Regions from separate parts of the Pseudoalteromonas sp. KAN5 genome, predicted to be linked through region 2. Evidence: predicted binding sites of a transcription regulator. Region 2 holds the regulator's gene; the other holds the start of a gene.

Region 1 (7,197 bases), 99 kb from region 2:
CATGTTGCCAGCAACGAAAGCTATCCCAAAAGAAATGTTACCGGTTGTAGATAAACCACTGATCCAGTATGTAGTAAATGAAGCCGTTGCTGCAGGTATTAAAGAAATCGTTTTAGTGACTCACTCTAGTAAAAACTCGATCGAAAACCATTTTGATACCAGTTTTGAGCTTGAAGCGACGTTAGAAAAACGCGTAAAACGCCAATTACTTGCAGAAGTACAAGCTATTTGCCCTAAGGACGTGACTATAATCCATGTTCGCCAAGGTGAAGCAAAAGGCTTAGGTCATGCGATTAACTGCGCGGCCCCTATTATTGGCAATGAGCCATTTGTGGTTATTTTACCTGATGTGATTATTGATGATGTAGAAAGCGATCTGCATAAAGACAACCTTGCAGAAATGATCGCGCATTTTAATGAAACCGCACACAGCCAAATTATGGTTGAGCCAGTACCAATGCAAGATGTTGATAAATTTGGTGTGGTTGACTTAGGTGAAGCTAAGCTAGAACAAGGGCATAGCGCACCGATTAAAAATATGGTGGAAAAACCCCCGTGCATTCGGCGCCATCAAACCTAGCTGTTGTAGGACGCTATGTTTTAAGTAAAAACATTTGGCCATTACTTGCGAAAACCCCAGCTGGGGCAGGTGATGAAATTCAACTTACCGACGCTATTGCCATGTTAATGGACAAAGAAGCCGTTGATGCATACGCCATTAAAGGCCGTAGTCATGATTGTGGCAGCAAGTTAGGTTACTTAAAAGCGACTATTGAATTTGCATTACGTCGTGATGAATTTAAAGATGAGCTTAGTGACTTTATTAAAACCTTAGTTTGAGTTCATTTAGCTAATCCAATTTAAAAAGTGCCAGTATGGCACTTTTTTTATGATCTAAAATACTGAAACTGGCACTTACTTTGCTTACAATACAGCATTGTTATTTCATGATGTGCAAAAAATGATGTGTTTAAAAAAGCAAGCTTGGCCTACAACTGCATTGATCACCATAACTATTTTGCTAAACGGCTGCAGTAGCAAAGCGCACGAGCCTGAAAAAAAACCAGCATTAATATCAGATCAACAAGTCAAAGAGTATGTTCAGCAATGGCATTCACAACAAGAGAGTATCGAGCGTTTAGCTGTAATGGAAGCAGACTTACAATTACTAATAATGGCACTTTCGTCTAACACCGAAATAGCTGAAAACCCAGTAGTACTGCGTCAAACGAGTACCGCAGCCGTGCACAGTCGGGATGATATCATAGCACCTGGAGCTGATATCAAGTCAAAAGAGCAAACTCAATTAGCTGCAAGTAATGAACAGCCATATTCAAGTGATTCTTTACCTGGAGCTCAGCTCGGACTTTATCTAAAGCCGGAAATAGTAAGAACACAAATAGCAAGGTTACAGCGTGAATACCCTCAAGCATTTAGCCAATTAGATTTTGTAATGACTGAGCGTCAAAATAAAGGCGTTACTTTATATGGGCTACGTGTTGGGCCATTCAAAAATTATACAGAGGCGAATCTGTTTTGTTCTTTAGCGCAAAATTTAGGGCAAAAGTGTATCAGTGCCCCATTTGTTGGTCAGCTTTTGTAATAAAATAAGTTATTTATCTGATTTTTTAGTAATTAAGCTTAAAGTAATTGTTCTAAGTGTCGATAAAAATTATGATGGGGCCAAATACGGTAATATCCCAATTCTTATAAGGACTTAATATGAAATTATCTTTTCCATTACTTGCTGTAAGCATCTTAGCTGTGCCTTTTAGTGCGATATCTGCTACCGAGACGTTTCGAGCAGAGGTAACGGTACAAAATGCCGTTGTATTAACTAAAGATACTGATTTAAATTTTGGTACCGTTCGTGCGGTTGCCGATCCAGCAGGTACTGATATTGCTGAACTTGTGGTAAGCGCTACTCCTGACGCAAGCCCTATTTCAGAGAGTAAAAATAATACTGCTAGTGCATTATTTGCGATTATCGAAGACGGTGAGCCTGCCTCTTTTACAGTATCAGAAGCAGTACCAAGTGCGGTATTAACAATTATTGATCCAATTAAAACAAATTTAGAGTTTGAGAATGGGCAAGATACTGACCGTCCTGATTTTACTATTGGCGATTGGAATTATGTGATCACCAGTGGGGATAATAATAACGCTCCCTATACGCCTGGCACACCTAATCTACAAGTGGGGCAGGATGGCACGGTGTCATTTAATATTGGCGCAACGTTAAAAACATCTAACAAAGTAACTAGCAAAACGTATGCTGACGGTGTTTATGCCGGCACTTTTCAAATCGAAGTTGCGTATTAATCATATTTAATGCGCCTACTTTCGTATGCAGTGGCTGTAAGTGCTTTAATTTACAGCCCTAATTATCTTGCTAAGAGTATTGAGCAGCAGTCGCTGGATTTTGGCACTTTGGTTATACCAAGCAATACAAATACGAGCTCTGTGATCATCAAAGCTGACGGCGACATAAATACATTAGGTAATATTTATGTGCTTGAAAAAGGGCGTCCAGCCGAGCTTTTACTACTCGATTACCCTGCACATACAGAGCTGAAAATAACATTGGTTCGCCCTGTACAAGTTCAGCACAATACCCAAGGCAGCAGTAGTGCCGAGTTTGAAGTACGCCTAAATGGTTTATCTAATATGTCTGTCATTACCGACGACTTTGGTGAAGCTAAAGTGTTTATTGGCGGCACTTTAATAACAAAACCTAGCAGTAAGAATTACTCAGATGGCGACTATTCCTCTACGACCAATTTAGAAATTTCGATTGACTACTAAGGATTGACATGTTCAATAAATTAACAGTGATGTGTGTGCTGCTAACAGCATTTTTTAGCCAAGTGGCAGTGGCAAACTTATTGATTTCACCTACTCGTGTTACCTTTGATGAGCGTCAACGTAGTGCTAAAGTCACGGTGATCAACAATTCGAATGAACAACGTACGTATCGAGTAGTTTGGAGTGAAAAACAAGCTTTACCCACTGGCGGTTATAAAAATCTAGAGCAGGTGAGTGAAGGTAGTTTATCGCCAATGACACGCTTATCCCCGAAACAGGTGACTTTAGCACCGGGCGAAAAACAAACGGTTAAAATTGCAGTTCGCAAACCGAAAGGTTTACAGCCTGGCGAATATCGCTCGCACTTATTATTTCAAGCTTTACCTAACGAAAATACAGAGCAAAAGTCAGGAATACAGATCAATATGATTATGAGCTTTAGCATTCCCGTGATTTTTCGTGAGCAAGCAGAGCAGCCCAAGGTGACTATTACGCAGGCAAGCATTGTAAAAAGTGCTGATCAAGCCAAGCCACAAATTCAAGTTCAATTGCAACGACATACTAACTTTAGTAGTTATGGCAAGCTCAGTGCTTATGTTAAAAATGCATCGGGTGGGCAAGAGAAAATTGCTGAAATTAGCAATTTAAGTGTTTACCCTGAAGTTGATACAGTGACAGCAACGCTCAGTTTATTTAAAGATAAACAGTTACCTGCAAATGGCGATGTACTCATTGATTACAAAGGGGCTGAAGAATATAACGCGGTTGATTTTGCCTCTTACACTTTGGCTATAGGGAAATAACTTTAAGCGATATTAAGTTATTAAAATGACCCGTGTATTGGCCATAGGCCTTATGTTGTTAAGCGCGCACTGTTTTGCAAGCACTGTGCCGGCCAATGATGCGCTGCGCACGCTTAAAGCCATTCAAGCTAAATTAAATCAATCTCACTCACCAGTGAGTGCGCCACCGCCCGCTATAGTCGAACACAGCCAGCCTGCTGCGCAGCGTATTGCGGCTGGTGAGTTTTTACTTTTTTCTTTATCGCTCAACGATATGTATCTTGGTGAAGCGTTTGCAATAAAAAGCGAGCAAGGGGTCTTGCTTGGTTTGTCGGGGTTAGTCGAAATATTACAACTTGCTATTAATGTTGATGTGGCAAGCGGCTCTGCCGCAGGATGGTTTATTGAGCAAGGTAATTTATTTTCACTCAGTGCTACTGAACCCGCTAAACTCGTTGTAAATAATCAAGAGGTGGTACTTTTTTCACAGCAACTATTGATTGATGATGATATTTATATCGATGCCGCGGTTTTAGAATCTGCTTTTATGGTGGAGATCATCCCTGATTACGCGAATTTAACGCTCGAAGTAACCACTGATGAGTTATTTCCTGTTGTCGCTCAACAGCAGAGAAAAAACCGTCAATTTAATAACCAGCATCATACGGATAATCAGCCTACCCAGCCTTGGAAAGCAAGCCCTTATCAAGTTATTTCTGTCCCAGTGGCTGATTTACAACTTAATTACCGCCGAGATAATGACAGTAGCCGCACTAGTTATTCATTATTAGGTGCGCAAGATTTTGCATACCTTTCAGCGGAATACTTTTTAGCCGGGCGAGAGCAAGACCTATTAACAGACTCACGACTCACATTCTCTAAACAAGCATTAGATAGCAGCTTACTCGGTGCTTTTGCTGCAAGCGAAATACGCTTTGGTGATATCACCGCGACACAAGTCGGGAGTCGCTATAATAGTCAGTACGGACGTGGTGTTAAGTTTTCTAATTACCAGTTAGACCGCAATATAGATAATAATCGAATTAACCTCACCGGTGCTATTCAGCCGGGCTGGGATGTTGAACTTTACCGTAATGGTTTGTTAATTGAACAACAGTTAAGCCTTGCCGATGGCCGCTATGTCTTTGCTGATGTTGATTTATTGTATGGTGAAAATAACTTTGAATTGATCTTTTACGGCCCGCAAGGGCAAGTTGAACGTAAAACAGAATATTACTTTATTGACGGCAACCAATTAGGCCAAGGTGAAGCGACATACGAAGTGTCAATCTCAGAGCAAGGTAAACAATTATTAGGGAGCGAGAGTAATCTACAGCAAAGTGGTTGGTTGGCTGCGGGGCGTTACGAACGAGGCTTAACAGATAATATTGCTATTTACACCGGCGCTATGGCGCAAAAGCGCGAAGATGATGACTTTTACCAATTCGCTTTTGGCAGCAACATTAACTTGTTTGAAAGACTGTTGCTTAATGTTGACTACGAGCAAAACAACCAACAGCAAAATGAATTAGAGCTCACAGCAAGAACGCAACTGGCAGAACAATCACTCCTTTTTACTGTAACGGACCGTTCGGAACAACAGCAAGATTTTCAAAGCTATCAATTCGATATGTCAGGTGAATTGATGGATAATAATTATGGTCGGCTTAATTATCAAAATAACTTTTTATTACAGCACTCAAGTGCAGGTCGTGATTTACAGCAAGCCTATAACCGATTTAATTATAGCTATTCAGGGTTTTCGGTAAACAACCTTTTACAATGGCAAAAAGTAAATGAACAGAGCCAAGTATATGGCGCAACACGCATTCAAGGGCGAATAGGACGGGTATACAGCCGTTTTGGTGTTGATTATTTAATATCACCAGAGAGTGATATTTTAAGTTACCAAGCCGAATTTAATCGCAGTATTACTGCAAAGTTGCAAGCTGAGCTGACACTTAGAAATACCCTAAATGAGAACGTTCAATCTGCAGATCTGGGCTTGAATTGGCAAAATGATGATTTTAACTTAAGCAGTACTATTAACTACGACAGTAATGATAATTGGCTGTTTAGCTTATATAGCCGCTTTAGTTTTGGTTATGATAGGGAAAATAACCGTGCTTTTATGTCAAATCGAAGCTTAACCAGTACGGGGAGTTTACTGGTTAAAGTATTTTTAGATCAGAATAACAACGGCATAATGGATCCTGACGAGCAGGGGGTCGCGGGTATTAAAGTCAAAGGTGTGCAAAATCATCGCCAAGCGATTACAGATGAGCAAGGCATTGCGCTGTTAACCAGCATGCCCGCTAACCGTACTACTGATATCATACTTGATAGAAATAGTTTTGCAGATCCATTTATGATCCCCGCCCACGATGGTTTTTCAATCACACCACGGGCCGGATTTATTGAGTATATGGATTACCCGTTAAACAATGCCAGTGAAATTGAAGGGGTGATATACACCCAACAAGGTGAACATACGCAAATACAACCGTATGCCAACATAGCGTTACTAGATGAAAACGGTAAAAAAGTAGCCCAAACACAAGCCGCTTTTGATGGTTATTATCTTTTTACCGATTTGCGGCCAGGGCAATATCAGGCGGTGATTGATGGGCAGTTTAAAGAGCGTAAAGCATTAAAAAATACGCAACATGTTAAGGTTAATTTATCCCCGAAGGGAGATGTATTACTTGGTGTTGATTTTACCCTCAAACCCCTAGAACAAGTGGCTGGCACAATAGTAAATGCGGGCAACTTCTCATCGTTAATGATGTTAAAAGCCTATTTACGTTTAATAAGCCCACGGCTTGGGTTACAGCAGCAGGATGTATTCTATATTCACGATCGACAGCAAAATAAGTATATACTCGCTTTAGGGTATGCTGAGCAGGCGCAACCTGAGTTTGCAACTATCTGCCAGTCGCTGATCGCACAGGGTTTAAACTGTAAGCTTGAACAACGAACAATACTTCATTAAAGGAATGCCAATGAATATTACACCACCTCTTGTCATGATTAAGTGCGCCGTATTTGTATTATCTGGCTTATTACTTTTTGGCTGCAGTAGCACCATGCAAACAATGCAAACAATGCAAACAATGCAAACAAACAATGAGCAGTACGTAAAAATAACCAAATCAGAGTTACAACAGCTACAAACAAGCTCAGCGCAGTGGCAAGCAATAAAACCTGATATTGAAAGGTTGTTATTGATTGAGAGTGATTTAAATTTATTGATAACCCAATTAACAGCAATAGCCAATGAAGAGCCAGCTCAAAGTAATACTGCGATAACCGCGCAAGCACAGCCGCCAATACAGGCACCTGTAGCTCAGCCACAACGTATACCCCCCGCGTTATTTGCATTACAAATTATCTCAGTCACTCAGCAAGCGCAACTGGCAACAAGTTGGCAAGCCATGCAACATAAAGCCCCAAGTTTACTGACGGGAACGACTATCGCCAATGTTGAAACGGCAAATGTAAAAGGCATAACTTACTATCGCTTAAAACTTGGGGCTTACCAGTATCAAAAAAATGCCCAAGCTGATTGCGACAAATTAAAACAGCAGCAAGTGAGTTGTATTGTGAGTTA
Region 2 (7,197 bases):
AAATTAGCTCTCACGTTAAGATAAGAATGGACTAGGCGTAGTGCTTTAACAGGCTAGGCACATCTAAAATAAGCGCTATACCACCATCAGAGGTGATTGTTGCACCTGCCATACCCGGCGTACCTTGTAATAAAGCATCAAGCGGCTTGATCACCACCTCTTCTTGACCAATCAATGAATCAACAACAAAGCCAACTTGTTGTGTGCCTATTTGTACAATCACAACATGGCCTTGTGCTTTGCGCTGAGAACGATCGGCACCTTTAACTAACCAATGTTCTAAGTAAAACAATGGCAACGCTTTTTTACGCACTATGATAGTTAATTGACCATCAACAACATTGGTTTTAGTGAGATCAAGGTGAAATATTTCATTTACACCAGCCAGCGGTAATGCAAATGTCTGCTCGCCAACAACAACCATCAATGTTGGTAAGATTGCCAGCGTTAGCGGTACTTTAATTTCTAAAACTGTGCCTACACCCAGCTCAGACTGAATATTCACAGAGCCATTAAGCTGAGTAATTTTGGTTTTCACCACATCCATACCCACACCACGGCCAGAAATATCCGAGATCTGCTCTTTAGTAGAAAAGCCAGGAGCAAAGATTAAGTTATATGCTTCAGTATCAGATAAACGGGCTGCTTGTTCGTGATCAAGCACGCCTTTACTAATAGCAATCTTTTTCAGCTTTTCAGGATCCATACCCGCACCGTCATCACGGATGGTAAGTAAAATATGGTCACCTTCTTGGGATGCTGACAATGTCACAGTACCTGTACGTGATTTACCCGCCGCTTCACGCACATCAGGCATTTCGATACCATGATCCACTGAGTTACGCACTAAGTGAACAAGTGGATCCGCCAGTGCTTCAACTAAGTTTTTATCTAAATCAGTCTCTTCACCAACCAATAACAAGTTGATGTCTTTTTTCAAGCTACGTGCTAAATCACGGACTACACGAGGGAAACGACCAAACACTTTTTTGATCGGTTGCATGCGGGTTTTCATCACCGCACCTTGTAAATCTGCAGTTACCACATCAAGGTTGGAAATGGCTTTACCCATGGCCTCACTTTCAGTGTTAGTCGCAAGGCTTACGAGACGATTACGTACTAATACTAACTCGCCAACCATATTCATTATTTGATCGAGACGCTTAGTGTCAACACGTACTGTTGTATCAGCTTGTGCCGGTGGTGCTTTTTTCGCCGCTGCTGGTGTTGTTGTTGCAGGAGCCGTTGTCGATGTTACTGTAGGAGCCGGCTTTTCAACTTCTTTACTTACCTCTGTGCGAACTGGCTCTTTTGCTTCAGGCTTAGCGCTTGATGAAGTCGTTGGTGTGGATGCTGACACAGGTACTGATTCTGTCGCTTGGGGAGCACTCCCTTTACCATGCAATTCATCTAGCAGAGCTTCAAATTCATCATCGCTGATCTCATCCGAGCTTGAAGTTTTTGGCGCTTCAACCGGTGTTGAAGGTGAAGCTGCGGCTTGGCTACTGGTCGTATTACTAACGATACCAAAGCTACCAACACCGTGTAACTCATCTAACAGGCTATCAAATTCGTCATCTGTAATATCACTATTCGATGAATCATTACTTACCGAACTTGTTGTGGCTGCCGGGCTTTGCCCTTTACCATGTAGTTCATCAAGTAAACTTTCAAATTCATCTTCTGTAATTTCATCAATTTGCACTTCAGTCGTATCGTTTTCGACCTGACCATCAAATAAAACATCAAATGCAAATGGGTCGTCATCATCTAAAATCGCGTCAGCATCAACTTGTGGAGCTGGAGTACTGTCAATTGGTGATGCACTACTGATTTCATCTGCACTCGGAGGCAGACCAAGTTTGTGTAAAACGGCAAGTAATTCAGGATCTGCAGGCTCAGGCTTTTCTCTACTTTGAATAGTCGCAAACATTTCGTTAATTGTATCGAGTGCTTGTAGGATCACATCCATTAGCTCAGAATTAACTTTACGCACACCTTGGCGTAATAAATCAAATACGTTTTCAGCGCCATGACAAGCATCAACTAGCTCGGTCATACTTAAAAAACCAGCACCGCCTTTTACCGTATGAAAGCCACGGAAAATTGCATTGAGTAATTCGGTATCATCTGGGTTATTTTCAAGCTCCACCAGCTGTTCTGACAAAAGCTCAAGAATTTCTCCAGCCTCAACTAGAAAATCCTGTAAAATATCTTCATCGACTTCAAAGCTCATGCCGTTATCTCCTCTTAGAAGCCCAAACTTGATAATAAATCATCTACATCATCTTGCCCTGAGACAACATCATCACGAGATTCTTTATCAATAATTGGCCCTTCTGGGCCTGCAATTTTATTTTCAGCAGGCATTTTTTCAATGGCTGGTGCTACTATTTTTGTTTCTCGATCGTCTTGGCTACCAAATGCCGTTAACAAATGGATCAAGCTGTCTTCTACTTCTCTAACTAATTCGATCACTCGGCGGATCACTTGGCCAGTCAAATCTTGGAAGTCTTGCGCCATTAACACATTGGTCATTAGCCCTTGCAGTTCATCCGTTTTAGTTTGTGAGTTATTCATAAACTTATCTAAACTATGACAGAGAGTTTTAAACTCACCCAACTCAATTTCACGACTCATGAGGCGATCCCATGTTGGTTTGATGTGTGAAATCTCATCAGCGAGTTGTTGAGCAATAGGTAAACTTGCTTCTACCGCGTCCATGGTTTTATTAGCAGCGTTCTCTGTCATTTCCATAACATAGTTAAGGCGCTGCTTTGCATCAGGAATTGCTTCGGTAGTCAAATCAGCTAAACGTGTGTCGAGTTCAAAATTTTTCAACGCGTCATGCAGCTGACGTGTCAACTTACCTACTTCGGCGAATAATTCTGATTGCTCTTTTGACGCAGCATCAATAATTAATTGATCAGCTTTATCTTGTTCACCATTTTCAAGGTAAACTACAAGCTGACGGGCTTGCTCTAAACTGATCTGAGGCGCAGCTGGTGCTGACATAAGCCTCTCCTATTTATTTAACCTAAACGCTCAAACACTTTTTCCAATTTGGTCTTAAGTGTCGCAGCTGTAAATGGCTTAACGATATAACCGTTAACACCAGCCTGAGCAGCAGCAACAATTTGTTCTTTTTTAGCTTCTGCTGTGACCATCAAAACTGGAATATGTTTTAGGCTGTCATCAGCTCTAATGGCACGCAACAAGTCAATCCCTTGCATACCCGGCATATTCCAGTCTGTTACTACAAAATCAAATTCTTGATTTTGTAGCATTGGCAATGCTGTTGAGCCATCATCAGCTTCTTGTACATTTGTAAAACCTAAATCTCTTAACAGATTTTTGATAATACGTCTCATCGTCGAAAAATCATCAACAACAAGAATTTTCATGTTTTTATCCAAAACATCCTCCGGTGAGGTCTGAACCTATATTTACTTACTACTAATTTATCCAGTCATTGATTTTTGCTTTTAGCTTAATCATCGCCTGACCATGTATCTGACTCACACGCGATTCGCTTACATCGAGTATATGTCCAATCTCTTTTAAATTCATTTCATCGTTATAGTACAGCGATAATACTAGCCCATCTCGTTCAGGTAAGGATTGTATAGCTGCTAACAATGATTTATTAAAGCGTTCATTTTTAACATTATTAAAGGGCTTGTCTAGCGCTAAATCATGTCCTACTGGGGTAATAACATCTTCGTCAACCCCTAAATCTTCTATTCCTAGTACTTTGCTGGAGTTCACATCACTAAGAATATGATGGTACTCATCGAGTGTAATATCAAGTTTTTCAGCAACTTCAATATCTTTAGGCTCGCGATTAAGTTCACTTTCAAGTTCACTAATTGCCTCAGCTACTCTACGACTATTACGATGTACAGAACGAGGTGCCCAATCACCACGGCGCATTTCATCAAGCATTGCGCCACGAATACGAATACCTGCAAAGGTTTCAAAACTTGCACCTTTGCTTGCATCAAAATTTTTCGACGCTTCAATCAGCCCTATCATTCCCGATTGAATCAAATCATCGAGCTGCACACTCGCAGGTAAACGAGCGATTAAATGACACGCCACTTTTTTGACAAGTGAGGCATGTCGTTCAACAATCACATTTAGATTTTGTGTAGATTGATATCCCATCGCTTTATTCACCGATGCTGTCATAGTTAGCCGTTTACTAGTTTTTCTATGAAAAATTCTAAATGGCCAGAAGGTTGATTAGGTATAGGCCATTTAACTGCTTTTGTCGCTAATGTTTTAAATGCTATTGCTGCAGGGGAGTTAGGGAATAAGTCAACAATCACTTTTTGCCGACGTGTTGATTTACGCATATTCTCATCGTAAGGGACAGTGGCAACCAACTCCATCGATACATCCAAAAAGCGGTCTGTTACTTTTGAGAGTTTTGCAAATAACTCATGGCCTTCACGCATGCTGCGAACCATATTAGCCACGATTTTAAATTTATAAACACCATGCTCACGGCTTAATACCTTGATTAAGGCATAAGCATCGGTAATAGAAGTTGGTTCATCGCATACGACGACCATGACATCTTGGGCTGCGCGAGAAAAGCTTAACACCATGTCAGAAATACCAGCAGCAGTATCAACAATCAATATATCAAATTCGGTATTTAATTCGCTAAATGCGCGGATCAGACCAGCATGCTCAGAAGGTGAAAGTTCGACCATGCTTTGCGAACCAGACGTTGCTGGCACTATTTTTATTCCAGCAGGACCTTCCACCAAAATTTCGTCGAGTTCACATTCGCCTGATAATACATGAGAAAGGTTACGTTCTACTCGCAGTCCGAGCATTACATCGCAATTCGCCAAACCTAAATCGGCATCCAGTACTAATACTCGGTTTCCGAGTTGACCTAAGGCAATCGCAGTGTTTAGTGAGACGTTCGTTTTACCAACCCCACCTTTACCACCTGTGACAGCGATAACTTTAACGCCCTTATTATTGTTTTGACTCATTTTACGCAGGCCACTTGCTTGATCTAATACTGTGTTAATCATACATCCCTACTGTGCTTGACGCTACTGCTTGACGTCGTGAATGTTGCGCTTTTGTTCTTTTTAAATACAATTGTTCAGCTTTTTTTACTAATTTCTCTGCATTAGCGACCCGAATGTCTTCAGGCACACGCTGACCATTAGTAAGATACCCTATTGGGAGGCGATTTTGAATCGCTATACTAATAATCTCGCCTAAACTTAACGATTCGTCTAATTTAGTGAAAATACAGCCACTTAATTGTACTTTTTTAAAGTGCCTTACGGTTTCTTGCAATACATTAATTTGAGCTGTAGCACTGAGTACTAGATAGTTACGAATATCAACTCGTTGATTACGCATTAGCGTGTTCAATTGTTCGGTTAAACGTAAATCACGTTGACTCATGCCAGCGGTATCTATTAATACTAGACGCTTATTGCGTAAATGGTATAAAACTTCAGCTAATTCATTGGCATCTTTAACTTGTTTTACACCACAGCCAATAATACGGCCATAAGTAGCTAATTGCTCATAGGCACCAATGCGGTAAGTATCGGTGGTGATAAGTGCGACTTTATCAGCCCCATACTTTTGTGCCCCCAGAGCGGCAAGTTTAGCAACTGTGGTTGTTTTACCCACTCCCGTTGGGCCAACAAGTGCAAAAACGCCGCCTTGGCGTAGAATCTCGTTATTAGTGGTATGCATTTGGTTTTCAACCATTTGCAACAATGCTTGCCATGCTTGTTGACGCGATACATCATCAGGAATAAAGCACGCCATTTGTTCAGCCACTTCGCTATCAATCCCCATGCCAACTAAACGGTCAATCATACATGCACGCGTTGGATCGCGACGTGCTAAGTCTTGTTGCATTAAACCTGAAACTTGATACTCAAGTAATTGACGCATTGCAGCCATTTCATCACGCATCGCGCTGATTTCATCGGTTTTGGCTGCGTTTTTGCTTGGTATTGGGGCATCCAAATCATCAAAGCCACTTTCAAGTTCATCATCAAACCCTAAGCTATGTGCTTGGGTCTCTGGACGAGCTACACTCTGACGACGAGCAAAATCATTATGTGTTGGTTGCTCATGACGAGTTTGCTGTGCTTGTTGCTGTGGCTGATATTGGGTTGCGGTGTCAATTCCTGACTGACTAAACATTGAGGCAAGCTCAGGTGAGCGCGGACGAGGTGATTGGCGCTCTAATAATGCTTGTAAGCTATCTGCTACTGCAGCTTGCGGCTCCGGCTGGGTGCGTTGCGGCGCAGGTTTAACAAAGTGAGTATTTGTTTGTGCTGTTGTTGCCTGTGGCTGTGCCGGCGCTTTAGGGGCCGCTTTTTCATAATCAACGGCGGCAACAATTTCTACCCCATTGGCTAATTTTTTATTTGACATGATGACCGCATCAACACCGAGTTCATCTTTCACTTCTTTTAGTGCGGTACGCATATCTTTAGCAAAAAAACGTTTTATTTTCATGGTTCAACCCCTTTAAAATCCGATTATTGGCCTACTGAGCTGACAATCTTGATCTGTCTTTCATCTGGTACCTCTTGGTAAGACATCACCCGTAATCCTGGAATGGTGTACTTAACAAAACGAGATAACACAGTGCGTAACATTCCTGACGTTAGCAATATCGAAGGTTCACCGGCCATTTCTTGGTTTTGATGCGCTTCATTTAAAGATTGTTGAAGTCGCTCTGCAAGTCCTGGTTCTATTCCGGCCCCTTCGTCGCCTGCATTTTGCAGTGACTGATGCAACATCTGTTCCAACTCAGGCGCCAAGGTTATGACAGGGATTTCTGATGACATACCAACCGCGTCTTGAACTATCAGTCTGCGCAGTGAAATACGCACTGCTGCCGTTAGTACATCTGGGTCTTGACTACGTGGGCCATACTCAACGAGGGTTTGCACAATTGAGCGCATGTCACGAATAGCAACGCCTTCATTCAAGAGGTTTTGCAATACTTTTACAATAACCGTCAGTGGTAAAGTATCTGGCACTAGCCCTTCAACTAAACGTGGATGACTCTTGGCAAGCATATCAAGGAGGTTTTGCACTTCTTCATGGCCCAGTAACAATGCCGCACTATTGGTTAATAACTGGCTAATATGGGTTGCAACGACCGTTGCAGAATCAACTACGGTATACCCT

Evidence for each region. The regulator FliA, encoded in region 2, starts transcription of late flagellar genes. The targets are predictions, from matches to a motif close to CTAAAGNTNNNNNNNNNNNNGCCGATA.
Region 1: the regulator FliA is predicted to act here: its motif matches at 1,642-1,668, upstream of KAN5_RS09810 (DUF4402 domain-containing protein).

What each region holds. Positions count from the first base shown of each region.
Region 1 covers NZ_AP025589.1:2,192,341-2,199,537, reverse strand. The annotation lists partial or broken gene galU (UTP--glucose-1-phosphate uridylyltransferase GalU) at 1-840, shown strand, start outside; gene KAN5_RS09815 (SPOR domain-containing protein) at 962-1,603, shown strand; gene KAN5_RS09810 (DUF4402 domain-containing protein) at 1,723-2,322, shown strand; gene KAN5_RS09805 (DUF4402 domain-containing protein) at 2,332-2,805, shown strand; gene KAN5_RS09800 (fimbria/pilus periplasmic chaperone) at 2,814-3,608, shown strand; gene KAN5_RS09795 (hypothetical protein) at 3,634-6,579, shown strand; gene KAN5_RS09790 (SPOR domain-containing protein) at 6,590-7,197, shown strand, end outside.
Region 2 covers NZ_AP025589.1:2,093,812-2,101,008, forward strand. The annotation lists gene KAN5_RS09440 (chemotaxis protein CheA) at 32-2,236, opposite strand; gene KAN5_RS09445 (protein phosphatase CheZ) at 2,251-3,015, opposite strand; gene cheY (chemotaxis response regulator CheY) at 3,033-3,416, opposite strand; gene KAN5_RS09455 (RNA polymerase sigma factor FliA) at 3,457-4,167, opposite strand; gene KAN5_RS09460 (MinD/ParA family protein) at 4,194-5,054, opposite strand; gene flhF (flagellar biosynthesis protein FlhF) at 5,047-6,516, opposite strand; gene flhA (flagellar biosynthesis protein FlhA) at 6,540-7,197, opposite strand, start outside.